DNA from 4 places in the Bacillus sp. 37MA genome. Region 4 is predicted to be linked to each of the others. Evidence: riboswitches for the same ligand, from Rfam matches in the RefSeq annotation. Region 4 holds a riboswitch; each other region holds the start of a gene.
The links. A riboswitch is a leader RNA that binds a small molecule or an ion and turns the genes downstream of it on or off. The one in region 4 is predicted to bind cyclic di-GMP.

Region 1 (5,094 bases), 740 kb from region 4:
TTCAACATAACATTCCGCTGATCGAATCCCCCATCATCGAATTCCAATCAACAAAAGGAAATCTAGAAAGAATTATCTTGCAAAATGGGGATGCAGTCCGTCGTAAAGGCGGATTTTGGGTAACGACCAATGAGCAGCAGGCTTCCATGATTCCTGCGCTTCTTGGTGTTCCTTTAAATGAGAATGGTGAGTATGAAACAGGTGATCATGGCCAAACAAATATTAAAGGACTCTCTATTGTCGGAGATGCTAAAAATTCATTCACAAGCTTGATCGGGGCGGCGGAACAGGGATATGAAATAGGCGTTAAAATAAACGGTGAATTGGCCGAAGAAAAGTGGGCTGACAAATTACTATGAAGGTACTCTATAAGAATTTCAAATAAATAAAGAGCTACGGATCGCAGCTCTTTATTTTTCAGTTAACGCCGTTTAACTTTATGCATTACGATGTAAAGTATAAAACAAATACATAAAGTGACACAAGAAAACAAAATGGCTAAACTGGCAAAAGCCATTGTATACGCATGATAGCTTGTAAGGGTAGAAATCATTTTACTGCTGTCAAAATGGAAAAAAGCTCCGAGTAAATTGAACGTTAGCAATACAATGAATACGGAAGAAATTCCCGTTGCGGCCCCTTTTATATCTTCTTTGCTTAAAGCGATATGTGTCGATATGCTTATCGCAAAGAAAATAAATAGCCAGAATAACGGATTCACGATATTTCCTATGGTGAACAAGCTTTGAAACAATACACCCGAAGATAGTAACACACTCTTCACCATATCGAGGCTTATTTGTTCTGGCTGAACTTGATTTTCTAAATAAGCTGTATAGAGGCGATAGGATTCAGGAACGAAACAATACATAAGAATTATTAAGGACACTACGCCTGAAATAAAAGGACCGATCCCGATAAAAAAGTTGCCTATTTTCTGATACAGACTTCTCGGGTTGTAGCTATGCTCCACAAAACCTAAATAATGTATATCCCCTCTAGTTGGAACCCATTGCACCTTTTTAATCCGATGTCTAAATAGCAGGCACATGATGACATGTCCGAATTCATGGATAGGTGTGCCGATCCAGGCCGTTACTAAATAGCCTTTCTTATTAAACGTTCGGTATAAATACGTAACCGATTGTTTTTGTAAAAAATCCAGCATAAATCCAATTACGAAAATAAATCCCATTAAAGAAACTAATTGTAAAACTGTATTAAAAATAATGGTAAAAAAAGAAGAAGCCATTTAGTTCTTTTCATCTCCCCGCATTGATCAAAACATATCGAAGCACTATTCATTTTACTCGTTTTCAACGAATAAAAATACTTTCTTGAAACTTCTACATTCAAGAAAGTGTAGATCTTGCTCTCTCTTTTTCCACCATCCTGCCCGTGCCGCCACAAGAAATCTGTCGACAGTATCTGCCATTCAGTCCGTCATTGTGTCTGTATTTCCTCCGCTTTGAGAAGTCCGTCCGACTAATTGATCCATGCTGAATTCAAAAATCTCCCACCAAATGCTGCAAATGAGCGAATAAAATGAACGTACGTCTCATCTTTTCACCCTACTAAAATGGAATGGTTCACTATGATCACTGAACGTTTTCATTTGCTGCTTTATTCATTTTCATGGATCTAGTTCACCCGCTAAATGCATATAGATGATGAATAAATAGATGTCTAAGGGTGATAAGATGGTCCTTTTTATTGAAAAAGCACTTCTCTTCATGATTGTATTGAGACTCATTTCAGGTAGTATCGAGATAACTGCTGCGATGTTGATGCTTAAATTGAATGATTTAGAAAAAGCTTTTTACATCAACAGTTTACTTGCCTTAGTCGGTCCTTTTATTTTGATCGTCACGACCGGAATAGGCATAGCGGGCCTCGCAGAAAAAATCCCTTTAACAAAAAGCATCTGTCTCATAAGCGGGATTTTACTCATTCTTTTCAGTTTAAAATCTAAATGAGCGGCGGATCAGTCAATATTACTGTTCTGTCCTTTTTATTATACAATTGCTTCTTTAGATTTCATCTGAATAAGAACGAGCGCCCTTTCATACATTTAACTTGAATGGGGGATAGTATCATTATTTTAAGATTAAAAATTCAGATAAAGGCAAACTAATCGAAAGGTTAGGACGCAAAGTTACAGGTCTAAGGCCAAGTGGCTATGACGGCTGGGCCGCCTCATAAACGGGGGGATCGGAATGGAAGTTGCAATGCAAGTAACGAATATGAATGCGAAAGTCATTTTGACCATCCTCATCGTATTGTTGTTATTCCTCTTGTATTTATTAGCCTGTAAATGGAAAAAATTTAAACTGTTTTTCATTCTCACGGCTGTCCTCTGTAACTCCGCGTACATTTTATGGCGAGGTTTAGAAACCATTCCAATGTTCAGTACCTTAACCATCATCCTTGGCGTTGTTTTATTTTTATCTGAATTTGTTGATTTTTTTCAGTCCAACGTTTTTCGTTTAACATTTTTAAAGGAGTATAAAATTCAGTTTAAAAGCATGGACTTATTTCGCACTTCCCCTACTGTTGATGTATTTATCGCTACGTATAATGAGCCAGCCGATGTACTCAAAAAAACCGTTGCGGGCTGTAAGTCGTTAAAGTATCCCGCTTCGAAATTATCCATCTATATTTGTGATGATGGGAACAGAGAAGAAATTAAATTGCTTGCCGAAGAGTTTGATGTAGGCTACATCACCCGTGAATCCAATGAACATGCAAAAGCCGGCAATTTAAATAATGCTTTTAACAAAACAAACGGGGAATTTGTCATGCTGCTGGATGCGGATATGATTCCGAAAAGTTATTTTTTACGAAGAACGATGGGGTATTTCACCAAGAAAAATGTCGGATTTGTCCAAACGCCGCAAGTATTTTATAACTCCGATCCTTTTCAAAATAACTTGCGATACTTTAAAGAAATACCGAATGAGCAAGATTTCTTTATGCGTTTTGTTGAAGCTGGCCGGGCTGCTTTTAACGTCGTGCTGCATGTTGGAACAAATGCGGTGTTCCGAAGAAGTACAGTCGAAGATATTGGCGGTTTTCCAACCGGAAGTATAACAGAAGATTTGGCGACAGGCATTATCATTCAAGCAAAAGGCTATGAAACGGTCTTCGTCAATGAACCGTTAGTGTTCGGAATGAGTGTCGATACGTTTGGTGATTTAGTGAAGCAGCGAAAACGGTGGGCACGAGGCAATATTCAAGTGATGAAAAAATGGGGTCCTACAAAACTAAAAGGACTAAACGTATCACAGCGCCTTATTTATTTCAGTGGCATCCTCTATTGGTTTTGTGGTCTTCAAAAGCTTATGTTTATCATCGCACCGATTATATTTCTGCTAACGGGCATTCCGTTCGTTTCAACAAATGTTTATGATTTACTTTTATTTGCAGGTCCCTCTCTTATCGCATCATTCTTGATTTTTAAGCTGCTCTCTCAAAACCATCGAACGATGTACTGGGCGAATATATATGAAGTATCGTTAGCACCTTATCTCGCTAAAGCCGCTTTCGCTGAATTTTTCTTGAAAAGACAGCTCGATTTTAATGTTACGTCAAAAGAGAAAAAGACCGATTCCAAATACTTTCACTTTACGCTCGCTCTACCTCACATCATCCTATTCATTCTGTCCATCTCAGCGATCATCTTCGGTTTATATAAGATGTATTACAATATGTATTCCTATTCCTCTATCGTTGTAAATTTAATTTGGTGCTGCTACAACATTAGTAGTATCTTTGTCAGTATTCTTGTCTGCATGGAACGACCAAAACCGGATGGTGAAGAAAACATTACATTCACCAATTCTCACGTTTGGTTATCCAACTTGTCTGAAAAAAGTCATTCGACCTTTAATATCTACCAAATGTCGATCAATCAAATTATTTTGTACAAAAATGATTATCTTGTGAATGATTCATATAAACTAGGCGATCTGGTCGAGCTTTCCAATCCAGAGCTGTCAGGAGTTGGCGGCGTTATTCAAGACATATATGAAAAAGATAACAAATTATTTTTCAAAATCGTTTTCAATGAACTGGAGAAAAATGAATTTATAAAAGTCATTCAATATGTTTTTGAAAACTCAAGAGGCTACACAATAGTTGATAAAGAACTTATCAGCAAGTATTAGTTTAATTAGTGTGCCTTGTTGCCCACTATCTTATATAGACAGCGGGCAACAAGGCATATAGATTGAAAGGAGCATTCATGAAAATAAAAAAAGCGATTATTCCCGCGGCCGGGTTAGGTACAAGATTCCTGCCCGTAACGAAAGCACAGCCGAAAGAAATGTTGCCGATCGTTGATAAACCGGCTATTCAATATATTGTTGAAGAAGCAGTTCAATCTGGAATCGAAAATATTATTATCGTGACTGGACGGAATAAACGCTCTATTGAAGACCATTTCGATAAGTCAATTGAACTAGAACAGGCGCTTATTGAAAAAGAAAAATTTGACCTTTTGAAAGAGTTAAAAGAAGTTTCCAACATAGCAAATATTCACTATATTAGACAAAAAGAACCTTTAGGATTGGGTCACGCCATTTTATGCGCTCAACAATTTATTGGGAAGGAACCTTTTGCCGTTCTTTTAGGCGATGATATTATGGTGTCTAAAAAACCTGCCTTACAGCAGTTAATAGACGTTTACGACGAATATCATGCCAATGTGATAGGGGTCCAAACGGTTGAACCGTCTGAAGTGAGTAAATATGGAATTATTGCTCCTGGGGAACAAATTGGAGATGTATGTGAGGTTCATAATTTAATCGAAAAGCCTTCCTTGTTAGAGGCTCCATCACGCATTGCGATTATGGGAAGATATATTTTACAGCCTTCGATCTTTCCCCTTTTACAAAAAGGACGAAAAGGAGCCGGGAATGAAATTCAATTAACAGATGCCTTACGGGAATTGTGTAGTGACGAAATCATCTATGCCCTGCAAGTAGCAGGAAGCCGCTATGATATTGGAGATAAGCTCGGTTACTTAAAAGCAAACACGGAAATGGGGCTGCAAAGAAGTGATATGAGAGAACAGCTGTTAACGTATTTAGAACA
Region 2 (5,094 bases), 1.6 Mb from region 4:
CTGCTTCCTTCTCGGAAGTTTCTTCTGATTTTTGCTCAGACGCTGTTTCTTCCGACACCGGCATTATTGCTATGTCGCTAATCCACCACCGGCGATAAATGCAGCTGGTTTCAACGACCGCTTTTTGATTGCGCGGACAATCAATAAGACGATCCCAACACCGATAGCGAGAAAACCGAGTAAAGCCAAAAGTAGGGCGGTAATATCCATTATTTATCATCCTTTACGTATTTATTATCTAAACGATACAGGACAAAAGTTTGGCATACAAGATAAATTTCGACAAATAAGGGAAAAAGCGCAAAGAAAAAAGCCGTCATTGGCTCGGCTTTCTCATACATAAAGGTGGTGGTGCTTATTGAAAATCAACATGAATGTCGAACGATTCGCCAATCTCATTATTGTTTTCATCATGAGGTGGATCAATCAAAACCCGTATCCATTCAATATCTTCGGGCTGTGAGTTTTGCAAAACATATACATATGATCCTGTATGATTCACTTTTCCGTAAAAATCACCAGATATCATATTCGACAACGTGATGTCCGGATCAAGTTGCTCGCCCGTATTCGTTACGATTTTGACAAAACTGAGCCAAAGATTGTCTGTCGCTTCGGTTGAATGCGCTATATCCATTTCCACTTGGACGAATTGCAAGTTATTTGTTCCGTAATAAGTAGCGGCTTCGCCTGCCAGTTTACCGGATACAGTTGATACGAGTGGGAGTGAAACAGTGAATGGGCCGGACGTGACAGGATCAACGCTCATGCTCTTTTTAATCTGTGTGAACGTACCTGTTTCGTTCAAGATTGTTTTGTTTTCACTGCTGGTTTTCGTTGCAGCTGGTTCTTCTTTTGTTTCTACCGCAGTTTCTTTTTCAGGTGTAGCTTCTTCGCTACATGCTGCCAAAACAAAGCTTAAAAGCAAAAAAAGTAAAGATAGGCCTAATTTGTTTTTCATATGAAAGTCCTCCCTTTTATTAAAGGATACAGAACGAAAGTTCCTATTTAAATCTGGAATTATACAAATTAGTAAATATATAAAATTGCATAAAGGCGGTGGTGCTTATTGGTTGTTTTCTTCTTCTTAACAAAGTAAATCACCGATTTTGATATTAAAGAGTCGGCAAAGCTTAAAGATTGTTTCAAAAGCAATCGTTGTGGACGTTTCATTAAGTAGCTTTGAAATTGTTGTGCGGCTTAACCCAGTAGCATCATGAACATCTTTGATAGACATTTTATGTTGTTCCATTAATATGCGCAGGTTGCTTTTAATACGCCCAACACGCAGGTCCGGGTATTGGTGATTATTCACTAGCGTTTTCTTCTTTTTCAACAAGCTTAATTAGATCGCCGATTTCACATTCGAAGAATTTGCACAGTACGTAGGTAGTATTGGCATCGATACGCTTTGTTTCATTCTCCGATATTTATTACAGGATAAGTTTAAAAAGGGCGGCACAACACAACGGAAAATTGAATACATCGCTGATTTTGAAGTATTGCATCATGACGGGCATATTGAAGTGATCGACATAAAAGGTGTGTCAACACCTGTATTTGCACTCAAAAGAAAGCTGTTTGAAGCGAAATATCCGCAATCATCTGTCTGTGGTGGCTTATTCGCAGATTGATTGATGGAGGGTGGATCGAGCTAGACCAGCTGGTGAGGAATCGGACGAAAAGGAAGAAAGAGAAGGAAGCGATCAATAACGAACTACCTGTCGGTGCAGCTAAAGCAATAGCGACGCATAACAACATATTGAAATCAAGTAAGAGTGTATAAAGGTTTGAGTGCGTACGGTATGGATACTGTGCAGCAGGACAGCAATACTTATGCCTATCAATTTATCCAAGCGCGGTCAGCGATAGCGGAAATGAGTCTGCCTGTTTCTGTGCCATCTGCTGTTTCAAGCAATACAAATACCACACATGGGCAATTAAACGGATTACGAGATAGCTTAAATTCATTGATTTAAAAAGGAGGAAACAACATTATGAACCTTTCAATCACTTTAAATGACGGGAGCTCCATTTCGGCCACAATTCCAGACTTTTCAGCTTCAGCTTTTGCGTCGAATCTGAACGAACCAAAACTCATGGCCATTGCCATTGGTAGCATTGTTTTAAATAAAAACATTATCGTCTCAATCACGCCGTCTGAAATTGATCCGAATGCGAACGTGGCGATTTATCTCAGTAACTGACCAGAAATGAAAGAAACCGTCGAGAATTACAAAGCTACTGACTATTCATCTCAAATCAATGACCAGCGCCTTTCCGTCGTTGTTATTGGTGACAGCATTGTTAATAAAAATATGATCAAGATGATTACGCCTATTGCACAGCCTGCGTAATAAATAGAAGGTTATTCAAAGAAAGGTCGTGTGACTAGGAAATATAAGGATGAGTAGTATGTATTAATAAATATTCATGAAGAAGAGAAAATAATTGAGGAAATTCGGAAGAAGCGCCCATATCGAGTGCTTTTTTTATTGATAGTTTTATATGTTAAATACTAGAAAATTTACAATTATAAATACAGTACCCATGATCATACTACTATTTAAAAACAATTATTAAGCTAAATTCTACAAAGATCGACAAATTTCAATAAAATTTAGCTTATATTTTTATGTGAATTGTCGTATGATAAAAGAAATAAATTGAAATTGTACGAAAGGGCAAAACTACTGAAAAGTGGGGACGCAAAACTACAGGGGCTAAAGTAGACGCCAAGCCAGCCAGTTGCCGAATACGGGCCTCCGTACGATTTAGATGGGGGAAACAAAATGAATAAAAGAAATATGAGAAAAAACGCTCGGAGAATTTATATAGGCTATTTAACTTCAAAACAGAGCAAAGCAATTGAATGGTACGAGCAAAAAAGAAAAGAAAGTAAACTAAAGGTATCAAAACTTGTTTTAGACACGATCAGTGGTTGGCATAGACATAGATATCTGAAATATGAGTATTTAGAGCGGGGATGTATTAATATACTAATCAGAAAAGAGTTCAGAGAAAAGAAATTATATCATTACAAAAAATATGCTGAATTATCCTTAAGCTATGAAGAGCAGGTAAAAGCGTAAGTTGAAAAAGTTTAGTACAGACATTAATCGTTAATCAACAGTAGTATTTATTTCTCTTTAGAAATGGATATAAATGCTGATAAATCAACGTTTACAGATATGGAATCCTTGAGGAACAAATAGTGGATTAACGAAAAATAAATAGCAACACAACGAGCGTCCATTCGGGCGCTCTTTTTATATAGATTTTCATAAAGGAGAGTAAGGAGACACACCATTGGAATTAACTCAACTACCACCAGAGTTATGAGCGCAGGGAGTATTTTGTACCCTTTTTTGTATGGCTTTTGAGATTTCAGATGACGGAATCAAAAGAGCGGGAGAATAAGCTTATGGCTCAGATTGATAAACAAAATGAAACGCAGGATAAGATTGTCTCGTCTCAGGCGCAAAGATATTTGTTTCGATCCACCTAAATGCAGGTGGGGGAACGGGTTATGAAACACTTGTATACTCCCAAAATAAAGAAGCCAGTATCATTCACGCCGAAATTAGAAAGGTTCTGGATAAGTACAACGTAAAAGATCGAGGAATTAAAAATCGACCAGATTTAGCAGTGTTAAAAGGAACGAAGGCGACGGCTTTGCTGCTTGAAATGGCTTTTATTGATAATAAGGCTGATATGGATCTGCTTAATAATCAGACATACTTAGCACAGTTGTGTCAGGTTCGAGCCAAGCTATATCAAGCGAAAAGGAGGATACAGAAGTGGAATATAAAAAAGACGCAGCACCTTCACCACGGTTTGAAGAAGCAAAACAATGGGTGAAAGAAAACGGCATTAGCGATGGAACATATCCGCAACGTCCGGTTACACGAGAAGAAGTGTGGTCGATGTTGCATCGTATGAGAAGCAAAATAGCAAATAGCCCCGGTTTCGACCGGGGGTGTTATTTATGAAACAATTGATAAGGTTTGTAGTCAGGCATTCGGAAATACTCTGCGAACAGCATCACTAAATTCATCGAAGAACCCTTCAACTGGTTCACCGCCCCTTATCCGATCAGCATAATCCTTCATTTGAGTGCTGAAATCTGGATCTTCGGAAACATACACTTTTTCAACAGAAGTATCCGCTTCTTTTACTTTTTCTTCAATTTTATTTTTCAGATCGTCATTTACTTTCGTGCCGTTTTTTAAATCAACGGCTGCATAAGCCTTATGATCTGTTACAAGTACTGTTGCACCATTTACTTCGTCTAATTCTTCAACACGGTCAGCAGTCTTTTCTGACACATCCAAATTGGCATTAGTGGTTTGATCAGTATTATCCATGCCATTGTCTGCTTTTTGATCATCATGCACAACATTTTCGACCGAATCGTTTTTGGCATTATCCGTAGCATTATCACGGTTATTCATACAAGCCCCGAGTGAAAACATGGTCATGCAGGCTGTCATATAAATCAATATTTTTTTCATTGAAAGTCCTCCCTTATAAATGTTAATAAAGGATAGGCTCTCCAATGGATTAATTTATATTCAGTAAGGGTAATAAAAAGCAGTCATTGAATAAACAAATGACTGTTCCAATGTGAAAGGGGTAAGGAATAGTCTCCCCTGTCGGGCTGAGGACATACAGCAATACATTTGCTAAATTGGGATCAGCGAAGAATTAGAATAAACACAAGCATGCCCCGGTTACGGTTACGCTTTTTGCGGTAGGGGCTTTTTTTGAAAAATAAGTTTAAAACATAAGGATAGAGTCAATTAATCATACTAAACACTACTAAAGTTAAGGAGGATCGATATGAGCGATTTTGCAGAAACACCGGAAGAAACACCAGTAAAACCACTGGAAGAAACACCAACAGAACCACCAGTGGAGACACCGATAAAACCCCCGGAAGAAACACCAACAGAACCACCAGTGGAGACACCGATAAAACCCCCGGCGGAAACACCAACAGAACCACCGACAAAGGATAAACCAAATAAATAATTATTTTAATTTGAAACTTTTAAGCCCCCTATCTGTTATTGATGGCGGGACTTTTTTTAT
Region 3 (5,094 bases), 2.2 Mb from region 4:
TCCGTATAAGTGACTAGTTAGGAAGAAATAAAAAAATTATTTGAAGCCACAACGAAACACACGAAAGCCAAGAGGGACAGTGGATTGATGTATAAAAGAGTGGTGATTATCCCATAAATCATACCATTCATCGCTAAGATTCTTCGATGGGTTCATATCGGTAATTTCCGTTTGGATGAGTTCAGAAGAGGGGGTTATCATGTCGATATGTGTAAATCCGATCTGTTGCAGTTTCACTTTCCACTCCTCTTCACTCAAAACTTCGTGTATGCCGTATAGGGTGCGCACTTTTTTTTGTACTTTTCTTGATAGTGGCTCTTCCGCTGTCATTTCAATAAGGATCATACGCCCATCCCTTTTTAATAATCTGAATAGTTCATTTAACGTCTTAGAAATAGTAGTAAACGTAATAACGGATTCCGCTATAATGAAATCAAAACTATTGTCTTTAAAATGTAATTTTTGTGCATCTCCTTCGATCACTTGTACTGTTGACTCTTGATTCTTGAAGCGTTCTCTTGCTTTTTCAAGCATAATGGGGTGATTATCTACGGCTGTCACTTGACAACCATATTTTTGATTTAGAAAAGCTGCTGTTTGTCCAGTTCCACAGCCAATATCTAAAACTGAACTGCATGGATGGATGATTTCATCTTGCAATAGAAGTTGTGTTAAAGGAAAACCACCAGGATGCGCTCCACCAATTCCAAAATAGGCTAATAAATCTAGATAGTTATGGCTCATCAAGTATCCCCTATTCCTAAAAATTTTTTGCTAGTAGTGGTACTATATATCAACTTATGTTGAACCTTAAGCGAGGTGCATGTGAAAATAATGGATTATTTTAAGTTCCACTGGCCAATCGATTTGTTTCTCTTCAAGTAAAAGAACCTAATACAACGCTTTTCAAAGATGTGTGATCTGTTTCAACTAAGTTTTCGAGCAGGTTTTTAATTTATGTCTACAGTTCGGTTTTCCCCAATGTCCTTTATCACTCCTGAAAGGTTTGTCCATAAACTCGTAGGTAGTAAGAATACTTCTGAGAAAAGTAGATTATACTGGTTTTGGTATTGAATATAAGATTATTATGTATATAGTTAGATCGACACTAAAGGAAAAACTATATAAAAAAATCAAGTTGCATCTCTATGTAAAAATGAATATAATCGGGACATAAGAGAACGATTATTCCTATTTTCACGTTATAAATAGGAAATTCTACGATAACGGCAAACTTATCGAAAGGTAAGGACGCAAAGCTACGGGTCTAAGGCCGTTAAAAGCTATGATCGCCGGGTTACCGAAAAGAATTGGAGATATTTAAAAAGGAACGATTTACATTTTTTTGTGATTATATCCCTTATTTGTATGCGCCCACCAATCTTTTTGGTGGGTTTTTTGTAGTTGAAATTAACAAGGTAATGGAAGACTTAAACAAATTTTAAATTGACGATCTTTTTAATAAGACGAAGAAGTGTACACGGATCTAAATCTTGTTTTATCAAAACCCAATTGTTCTTTTTCTTCATTGATATTCTTAAGAAAAGAGATTTGTCTAGCTATGCCTTCAGGGATAGCCTTTAATATGGAGGTATGAAAAAGTGACTACATTACTACGACAACCTGTGATGGTTTTTATAATAGCCATTATCATGTTATCTTATATTTGGATTTATTTCTTTCAAAACGATGAAATTATCAGAGAAACAGGCGTGTTCGTTCTGCAACTTATAGGAGTATCAGTGAGCTTTATTTGGGTGTATCAAACTTATGATTCATTAAAAAAAGAAAAGGACAAGGAAAGTAATTTCTGGCTATTGATAGGAATAGGTATGGTTCCTTATGGTGTAGCTTGGCTTATTTCGGGTTATTATCATCTACTTTTGCGAACAAACGCTCCTTATCCTGGATTTGATGATTATTTATGGATTCTCGCGTATTTGATTTGGATCATTGCTCTAATCTATAAACTGAAATTAGTTTTAAAGAAAACTGAAATTACTCGGTTCATATTTGATATTAGCATTTTTATGATTGTAATAATTTCTTTAATCTGGGAATTGCTTTTATCTAACGTTTTCCTTAATTTAAGTGGTAACTTCTTAACCGATGCAATTGGTATTGCCTATCCGGTGATTGACCTTACGTTGCTATTTGTTACTATTTTATTGTATTTTACTACCAGAAATAATGTTAGAAAAACGATTTTTACTTTTATTTCAATTGGCTTTACTTTTCAGATAATTGCTGATTTTATTTATGTTTATCAATCTCTCAATGGGTCGTACATAATTGGAGGTTGGATTAATCCTCTTTGGAACTTGACGTTGCTACTAAAAGGGGCTGCTGGTCTATACATTTTACATATTAAAAAATCATCAATACATGAAGAGGGATATTTTACTAAGATTAAGCACCATGATATTCTTTCGTATATATTGCTCTTGTCATTTCTAATCTATATGTTTTGTTACTCTTTTGATCATTTTGTTTTTATAGAGTATGCTTTTTTTATTGTTATATTTATGGTGATTACTAGACAGGTTATCGTACTGTTCCAGAAAGAAACAGCATTAGAGGAACTTAATGCTCTTTCAAAAAGTTTAGAAAAACAAGTAGAAAATAAAACACAAGAGTTGCAAAATGCTCTTAATAAAGTAAATAAAATGGCTAAATATGACAACTTAACAGGTTTACCGAACCGTTATATGCTTAATGAATGTCTTGACGAAACAATTGAGCGATGTAAGCAAAATAACAAGGAACTAGCCATCATGTTTTTAGATCTAGATCGATTTAAGATCGTAAATGATACAATGGGGCATCACACGGGCGACCTTCTTCTAATAGAGGTTTCCAAAAGGTTAAGACGTAGTGTAAGAGAAGATGATATTGTGGCACGACAAGGAGGCGATGAATTCATCATTCTACTTGAAGATATTGATAAAGATAGTGTGGCGCAAGTAGCACAACGAATTATTGATGAGTTTGTTCCACCATTTACCTTAAACAATAAAGAATTTTTTACAACGACGAGTATTGGAATTAGTATATTCCCTAACGATGGTCAAAATCAGGTAGACATCATTAAAAGTGCAGATAAAGCCATGTATTTAGCAAAAGAACGTGGCAAGAACAACTATCAATTTTATCGTGTAGTTAGTGATACTGTAAATCGAAAAATGATGTTGGAAGAAGGGCTGAGACGTGCCATTGAAGAAAGTGAACTGTATTTACATTATCAACCGCAAATTGATTTAAAAACAAGTGAAATGGTTGGAATAGAAGCTCTTTTAAGATGGGACCACCCCGAACTAGGAAAAGTTTCCCCGAATGAGTTTATTCCAATAGCAGAAGAAACGGGTCTTATCATTCCGATAGGGGAATGGGTTCTACGAGCAGCTTGTAAACAAAATAAAACGTGGCAAGTGGAGGGTTATCCTCCTATTAAAGTAGCTGTTAACGTATCTACTTATCAACTTAGGAGTCGTGATTTTCTTGAGTATGTAAAACAAGTTTTACAAGAAACAGGGTTACAGCCAGAGTTTCTCGAATTAGAAATTACAGAAAGTCTCATGCAAAATTTAATGGAAACTAGGATCATCATAAATAAACTAAAAAAGATAGGGGTAAACATAGCAATTGATGATTTTGGAACAGGTTATTCGTCATTGAGTGTTCTTAATCATTTGCCAATTGACGTGATCAAAATTGATCGAACATTTATTAACGATATGTTAACGAATTCAAATACCAGTGCATTGGTGAAAACAATGATCGAAATGGGGAAAAATTTAAACATTAAACTTGTAGCAGAAGGAATTGAAAGCGAAGAACAGAGAATAGTTCTAAAAGATTTAAAATGTCAAATAGGTCAAGGCTACCTTTTTAGTCTACCTATACCAGTTGAAGAGATGGAAAAATTATTAAATATGTAAGTTCTGTCAATTTCAATATCAGGCCTGAGATTCAAAATTATATATACATAAATATTGCGTTCATATATTTCAATTAAAGAAATCTATTTTTTTCTTTACAAACATTCATTTCGGGAGTATAGTAGCAATCATCAATTTAATATGTATATTGAATCATACCTAATACCGCTTAATCCATTGGAGTGGGGGACCCAATTTCGTGCAAACCACTAGGGGTGAATCCTTCGTTAGAAGGTAGGGCTACTTTCGAGGCCCGAATCCGACAGCTAACCCCATCAGCGTTTCAAAAGGAGGTTTGCTTTGTTGTTTTAAAGAACACTAAGTAGGACCTTAGTGTTCTTTTTTGTAATTTCTAGGTCGTTTATTGATTTTGCTCATAATAAGGAACGATATAAGCTACAAAAATTGGGCCGGTTAAATATAATCCCAATTTCAGGAGGATTTTCGCGCAGTGATTAGAGTATTTAGGAGCCTAATAGGTAGTGTAAGTGGCAAAGCAAGTATTAATCTTACGTTGGACACGAATGAATTTTTACCAGGAGAAAAAGTGAACGGTTATTTTTCTATTAAAGGCGGTTTGTTTAAGCAACAACTTAATAGACTAGAATGTGACTTGGTCGTAACAGGCAAGCAAAAACAAGCAGAGGAATTAATTGGAGAAGGCATAACAATATTAACGTCGAGATCGATAGACCCTCATGCATCAAGTCGAATTCCGTTTACTTTCCAATTACCGAACGGATTAACACCTTCCTCAAACGTATGTCAGTATAGATTTCGTACAAAATTAACTTTTAGCAACGGGGATAAGCGTGTTGATCATGATCAAATAAAAATTTTGACGAGCAAAACCGAGAATATCAGTTCATAAATGAATAGGGACATCGTGATTTTTCAAAAATGGAGGAAGCAATCGTGGCGGGACAGAAGAGAAAGCTCGAAGCAGAGCTGAGTGAGGCACTCATTAAATTACAGCGTGAATTGATTGGCCGTGGGCCGCAGGAAACAAAAACACATATTGCCCAGGATATGGTCATCACCCGTTTCAAAGGAGTCATGACGGTTGAAGAAAAGCATTTAGCTGGTCATCCAGACGGAAGAAAATTGGTGAAAGAAATGCGCCAAGTGCTTCGGGAAATGCACAGTAAGCAATTTG
Region 4 (5,094 bases):
ATCTATATTTAATAGACTAGAACCATTTACACTAATAGAACCGTTATGGAGTATAGCTTTATTAATCATCGGATTATCCAGCTTTTTTGAAAAAGGAGCAGCGAATAACTACAGAGAGAACACCATTAAAGAACAGAGCATTTTGAAAATGAGTCGACTGATTATCCCTTATATAAGTGTCATTGTTTTGATTGTCATCGCTTTTTTTCAAAAAAATGAATTACTGACTATATTTATTGGTGTGATCGTCATATTGATCTTTAATATGATCAGACATGCCATTATTCTTCATGAAAATGATACGATATTACGAAACATTAAAAATATAAATGAAACATTGGAAGATAAAGTGAAGGAAAGAACGGCTCAATTATCTTTAAAGAATGAAGAACTCTCTTATTTAAATAGTCATTTGGAAGAAATCGTAGGAAATCGAACGCGCCAATTAGAAAAAACAAAAAAGATGCTCATAGAAAGTGAACAGCGGTATCGTTCTCTTTTTGAAAACCATCCGGATACGATTGTTTTATTTGATGTAGAGGGAAATAGTTTGCAGGTAAACCGTGCTAAAACAAATCGTACAGATGAGTGGGAAGAACGGCTGCTGACTCAATTGAAAAAATCGTACCCAACCCACTATTTTGAAAAAGCGCTTCAAGGGAAGCCTCAAAGTTTTGAAACGACGATTGAAGTAGAGGCACACTCTTCTTTCGACTATACGGTTACGTTTGTACCAGTTTGGGCTGCTGAAGATGTGATTGGTGTTTTTGGCATTTACGAGGAGATCACCGAAAGAAAAAGAACAGAAGAGCTCTTACGAAAATCTGAAAAATTAGAGATTGTCAGCCATCTCGCAGCTAGCATGTCTCATGAAGTAAGGAACCCGTTAACGGCAGCGAGGGGGTTTATGCAGCTGCTACATGAAGATCCATCGTTGGAAAATGGAGGACATTTCCTAGATATCGCTCTAAAAGAGATTGACCGGGCAACAGAAATTATCAATGATTATTTAACGTTTGCTAAACCGGCACCTATAACAGTGGAGAAAGTAAACGTGTTGGAAGAAATCCAGTCTACGATCCAAATCATTACTCCGTTGGCTAACATGAATGCCGTTCACATTAGCTTCACGTTTAACAAACAGGCCAATTATTTCATCTTAGGTGAAAGAAGTAAATTACAACAAGGTTTAATTAACATACTGAAAAATGGAATAGAAGCAATGCCGAATGGTGGGAAACTGCAGCTGAACTTACTCTCAAATGAGTTCAATGTCCAAATTGACATACAGGATACAGGTATAGGAATGACACCACAACAATTAAGCCGTCTTGGCGAGCCTTATTTTTCAACAAAGGGAAATGAAAAAGGAACGGGACTCGGAATGATGGTTTCCTTTAGTCTTATAAAAGGCATGAATGGACAGATCCGAGTAACAAGTGAAGTAAATAAAGGAGCATGCTTCTCCATCCTATTCCCTGTCTATCAGTAACAATTAAATAAGGTAGAAGGGTTCTAGTATAAATAATTGGGGAAGGTATAAAGAAACGAAAAGTTTCCTAAGTGGAATCTGTATGAATCTTTCAATATCATACTATAACTGAACTGTCTATACTTATCTGGGCACAAAAATTAAGGTCAAGTGTTCATGACCCTCTTTTCCTATCTAGAATAAGTATATATGTAGCAATTGAATTTTTTGCACCAGAACCAGATATTTTACGCTCTCAATGGAAACCATTTTGATCAATCTTTATTCAAAATGGTTTCTTTTCATTTGTTGCAAAATAAGGCTTCGTACGATACTTTAAATCAAACTGTATTCCAAACCTACAGAAATTCGCTAAAGAGCCAAAAAGCAAACTGGAGGACGCGGCTAAAAAGAAAAACACAAAATAAATAGAAGCAATCGGTGATTCACCGATTGCTTCTATTTTTAAGCGCCTCTTTACTTCTTACATAAATGAAGCGTCAGCCGGACGGTGTGCTGTGTAGATCGCTTCTCCATCACTTTCACCATCAAAAATAACGGGTACATTAGGTGTGAAAAGGACGACATCTCCTGCTTCTGCTTCATATCTGTTGCCTTGTAGGTCACGCAAAACAAATTTACCTTTTGTAACAACTTTATATTCTACAACTTCATATAAGAATTCAAATGATTCGCCAGGCTGCATAGAAAAGAAGCCGAGTGTAAGTGGATTTGGTGTTTCTGCTACCGGTACGTCAACAATTTGGCTGTTCACTCCTGGTTGGCTAATAATGGTAGATACATCTAGTTTTGGAAACGTTTTTTCTAAATCTGCTGCTTTAAATACTTGAATTCCTGGTGTTTCGCTCAATACTTTAGTCATGTGTGACACTCCTATTTATGTAGTTTTTGATTAAATTGATACTATGCTCATTATATAATCTAATGTTCCAAAAACAAAGTATGCACTTTATTAACATATAGTGTTAAAAATTATACTATGTTTGCACCAGAACCGATATGCGGATACTTATTTACGAATACAAACAATCTTTACGGTCATTGAGAGCGATGAAAGCAGTATTAGTAAATTGAATTTAGAACAAGCAAAAATAGCTGGAAGAGTATCTTTGGCATATATCTCTCTCATAAATTGAGTAGCGTCTGGTGGATTCTTCGTTAAATGAACCGACCGACCTCCTGTGAAATGAAGCAAATCGATTTTGTTGACGCGACATTATTCGACATGATTTAATGTATATAAATTCTTAATGAAAAAGGCAAACTTATCGAAAGGTAAGGACGCAAAACTACGGGTCTAACATTCTTATGGACTATGACAGCCAGGTTGCCAAATAGGGCTTTAACTCCGTATTTGGACCAATAACTGTTTAAGGTGGGTGAAAAATGCGGGGAGAAACAAATGAATTAAAAATGAACGTTGAAAAGTTTTTTTTATTATTGCAAAACTATCCCGATGACTTTGATTCGACATCAGTATTTGTGCGGTTTTTGCGCTCTTTTTTAAGGATAAATGTTCAAGAAAGAGTGTTACCTACTATTGAAGTAATAACATTAATAAAAGAGCAGAAACCCAATATCTTCCGTTCGATAAGAAAACTTTCAGAAGAAGATAACATGTTAGCATTTTTGACTGGTTTATCGATGGATTCTCAAGAAGCAGAAAGCCGACTCCAATCCATTTACGAAGGTAGAAGGGGAGAACAATAAAAATGGGACGCTAATAGTAAAGTTTTGAGCGTGTAGAAAAGAGTGAATATTCCGTGAGTACCCTTTTTTGTCGTACAGATGCCGTATATATTGAGCAAGTAAAAAATAAAAGGATACAGGTGCTATTTTTAAGGCAGTGTATTGTTTTGAAGGAACAGGATTCCCTTTGTTGAAATACATGATTAAGGGAAGAGAAAATGGTGAAGAGGATAGCTAAAGTAGTGATAGAAAAGAATAAAGAGAAGGTTAGTACCTCCTTTTATCGAAGGGTGATTAAAAAAGAATCAAGGGGATGGATGGGTCACTATAGAGTACGATGATAACCTTTTATTTCCTGCAACAATGGACGAAGTAGTACCAGATAGAAGAAAAAATTTTTAGTAAATAAAAAACGGCGGGTTCCCCCGCCATTTCCCTGCCCGTTTTTTGACGGGTTTTTATTTATTTTGAGGAGTGCTTTTTCAGAAACATTGATATACCAGTGTTTTCAGATTAATCTTACCTAAGATTATTCCTCATCCATTATGATATTTATACATCCATAATACACCAGACTTCAAGAATCGTGCGACACGCCCTGTAATGGCGCGATCCGCTACAAACCCAAAGCCTTGCTTTTTGCCGAGTGAACCAAGTACGCCTTTTAGTTTCATTTCTGGCATTTTTTCAGGAAGCGGTTCACCTTTCCAACGTTTCTGTAAAACGTCGACGATTTGCTCAGCTTGTTCCTCAGCCAGCTGTGCGCTTGGTGCATGCGGCAAGCTTGCACAGTCACCTACAACATAAACGTGTTCATTGCCCGGCACATTATGATGGGAAGTCAATATAACACGGTCGGATCGGTCTTTTTCAACATTCATTTCACGTACGACATGGCTAGGTTGAATACCCGCTGTCCAGACGATCGCATCCATCGGGTATACATCTTCATGATTGTAAAGGCGATTCGGCTCCACACGCGTAATATTTGCATCGCTAATGACATCAACACCGTGATCGGTAAACCATTTTTCAATGTAGCGGCTCAGTCTTTGCGGGAAGTCTTTCAAAATGCGCGGTCCACGGTCAAAGAGTTTAATGTCAAGATCTGGGCGGCTTTCACGCAGCTCACTTGCCAGTTCGATACCGGAAAGGCCAGCGCCGACAATGCCGACTTTGGAGCCTGCAGGCATGTTATTGAGTGTTTGGTACGTTTGACGCGATTTATGAATGGTTTGAATGCTGTGTGTATGCTCGGCAGCACCTGGCACGTTATGAAATTTATCTTCACAGCCTAGACCAACAATAAGATCATCGTAGGCAAGTGCACCGTTCGTTTCTAATACAATTTCTTTTTTGTCGACATCAATTGCTGCAATTTCATCATAAATAAGCTTTAATTTTTCGTGTTCTGGAAATGACACACGCACTTCATGATCAGATGCAGTTCCAGCCGCAAGCGCATAATATTCCGTTTTTAAACAGTGGTATGGCACTCTGTCCACGAGTGTAATTGTGACATCGTCGGGCAAATGGTTCGGAAGCAGCCTGAGAAGCACACGCATGTTTCCATAGCCTCCCCCTAGCAAAACTAAATTTCTCATAGGTACGACCCCTTTATTCAATATTATATGTATATAAGCCTGTTCGTTTATTCACACCAAGTATAACCAAAACAGCATTATTATACAACCGGCACAGAGGAAACTTGTGGCTTTTTTCAAAATGAATTTGGTAGTACAATGAAACAGAAGAGGTGAACTTATAGTATGAAACCAATCATCGAATTTTGCGTCAGCAATTTGGCAAACGGATCGCAAAAAGCGTTTGAACAATTAGAGCGTGATTCTAATCTTGATGTGATCGAATACGGCTGTCTCAGCTACTGTACACGATGTTCGGAATCGCCATTC

Region 1: it holds a riboswitch for cyclic di-GMP, as region 4 does, so the genes downstream of both, A3M5_RS22775 (glycosyltransferase family 2 protein) here and A3M5_RS0113420 (hypothetical protein) in region 4, are expected to answer to the same signal.
Region 2: it holds a riboswitch for cyclic di-GMP, as region 4 does, so the genes downstream of both, A3M5_RS0104385 (hypothetical protein) here and A3M5_RS0113420 (hypothetical protein) in region 4, are expected to answer to the same signal.
Region 3: it holds a riboswitch for cyclic di-GMP, as region 4 does, so the genes downstream of both, A3M5_RS23555 (putative bifunctional diguanylate cyclase/phosphodiesterase) here and A3M5_RS0113420 (hypothetical protein) in region 4, are expected to answer to the same signal.

The regions. Positions count from the first base shown of each region.
Region 1 is NZ_KB889752.1:1,662,576-1,667,669, forward strand. It holds gene A3M5_RS0109375 (NAD(P)/FAD-dependent oxidoreductase) at 1-359, shown strand, start outside; gene A3M5_RS0109380 (hypothetical protein) at 422-1,252, opposite strand; gene A3M5_RS26835 (DUF2238 domain-containing protein) at 1,436-1,534, opposite strand; gene A3M5_RS0109390 (YqhV family protein) at 1,701-1,976, shown strand; cyclic di-GMP riboswitch class I at 2,115-2,199, shown strand; gene A3M5_RS22775 (glycosyltransferase family 2 protein) at 2,217-4,166, shown strand; gene galU (UTP--glucose-1-phosphate uridylyltransferase GalU) at 4,244-5,094, shown strand, end outside.
Region 2 is NZ_KB889752.1:810,064-815,157, forward strand. It holds gene A3M5_RS24305 (hypothetical protein) at 1-58, opposite strand, end outside; gene A3M5_RS25140 (hypothetical protein) at 70-210, opposite strand; gene A3M5_RS0104360 (hypothetical protein) at 356-961, opposite strand; gene A3M5_RS0104365 (helix-turn-helix domain-containing protein) at 1,088-1,315, opposite strand; gene A3M5_RS26550 (helix-turn-helix domain-containing protein) at 1,308-1,430, opposite strand; partial or broken gene A3M5_RS25960 (DUF1064 domain-containing protein) at 1,425-1,595, shown strand; gene A3M5_RS25150 (hypothetical protein) at 1,631-1,786, shown strand; gene A3M5_RS25155 (hypothetical protein) at 1,791-1,979, shown strand; gene A3M5_RS0104380 (hypothetical protein) at 1,998-2,207, shown strand; cyclic di-GMP riboswitch class I at 2,674-2,756, shown strand; gene A3M5_RS0104385 (hypothetical protein) at 2,793-3,092, shown strand; gene A3M5_RS26555 (N-acetylmuramoyl-L-alanine amidase) at 3,487-3,861, shown strand; gene A3M5_RS25160 (S-layer homology domain-containing protein) at 3,801-3,992, shown strand; gene A3M5_RS0104395 (YhcN/YlaJ family sporulation lipoprotein) at 4,014-4,514, opposite strand; gene A3M5_RS26365 (hypothetical protein) at 4,843-5,034, shown strand.
Region 3 is NZ_KB889752.1:242,435-247,528, forward strand. It holds gene A3M5_RS0101355 (DUF2268 domain-containing putative Zn-dependent protease) at 1-13, shown strand, start outside; gene A3M5_RS0101360 (class I SAM-dependent methyltransferase) at 37-744, opposite strand; cyclic di-GMP riboswitch class I at 1,219-1,305, shown strand; gene A3M5_RS23555 (putative bifunctional diguanylate cyclase/phosphodiesterase) at 1,602-3,938, shown strand; cyclic di-AMP (ydaO/yuaA leader) riboswitch at 4,095-4,234, shown strand; gene A3M5_RS0101370 (sporulation protein) at 4,390-4,809, shown strand; gene A3M5_RS0101375 (Na-translocating system protein MpsC family protein) at 4,839-5,094, shown strand, end outside.
Region 4 is NZ_KB889752.1:2,406,341-2,411,434, reverse strand. It holds gene A3M5_RS23810 (ATP-binding protein) at 1-1,492, shown strand, start outside; gene A3M5_RS26860 (hypothetical protein) at 1,822-1,899, shown strand; gene A3M5_RS0113425 (cupin domain-containing protein) at 1,956-2,354, opposite strand; cyclic di-GMP riboswitch class I at 2,741-2,827, shown strand; gene A3M5_RS0113420 (hypothetical protein) at 2,879-3,202, shown strand; gene A3M5_RS0113415 (NAD(P)/FAD-dependent oxidoreductase) at 3,718-4,785, opposite strand; gene A3M5_RS0113410 (YuzB family protein) at 4,951-5,094, shown strand, end outside.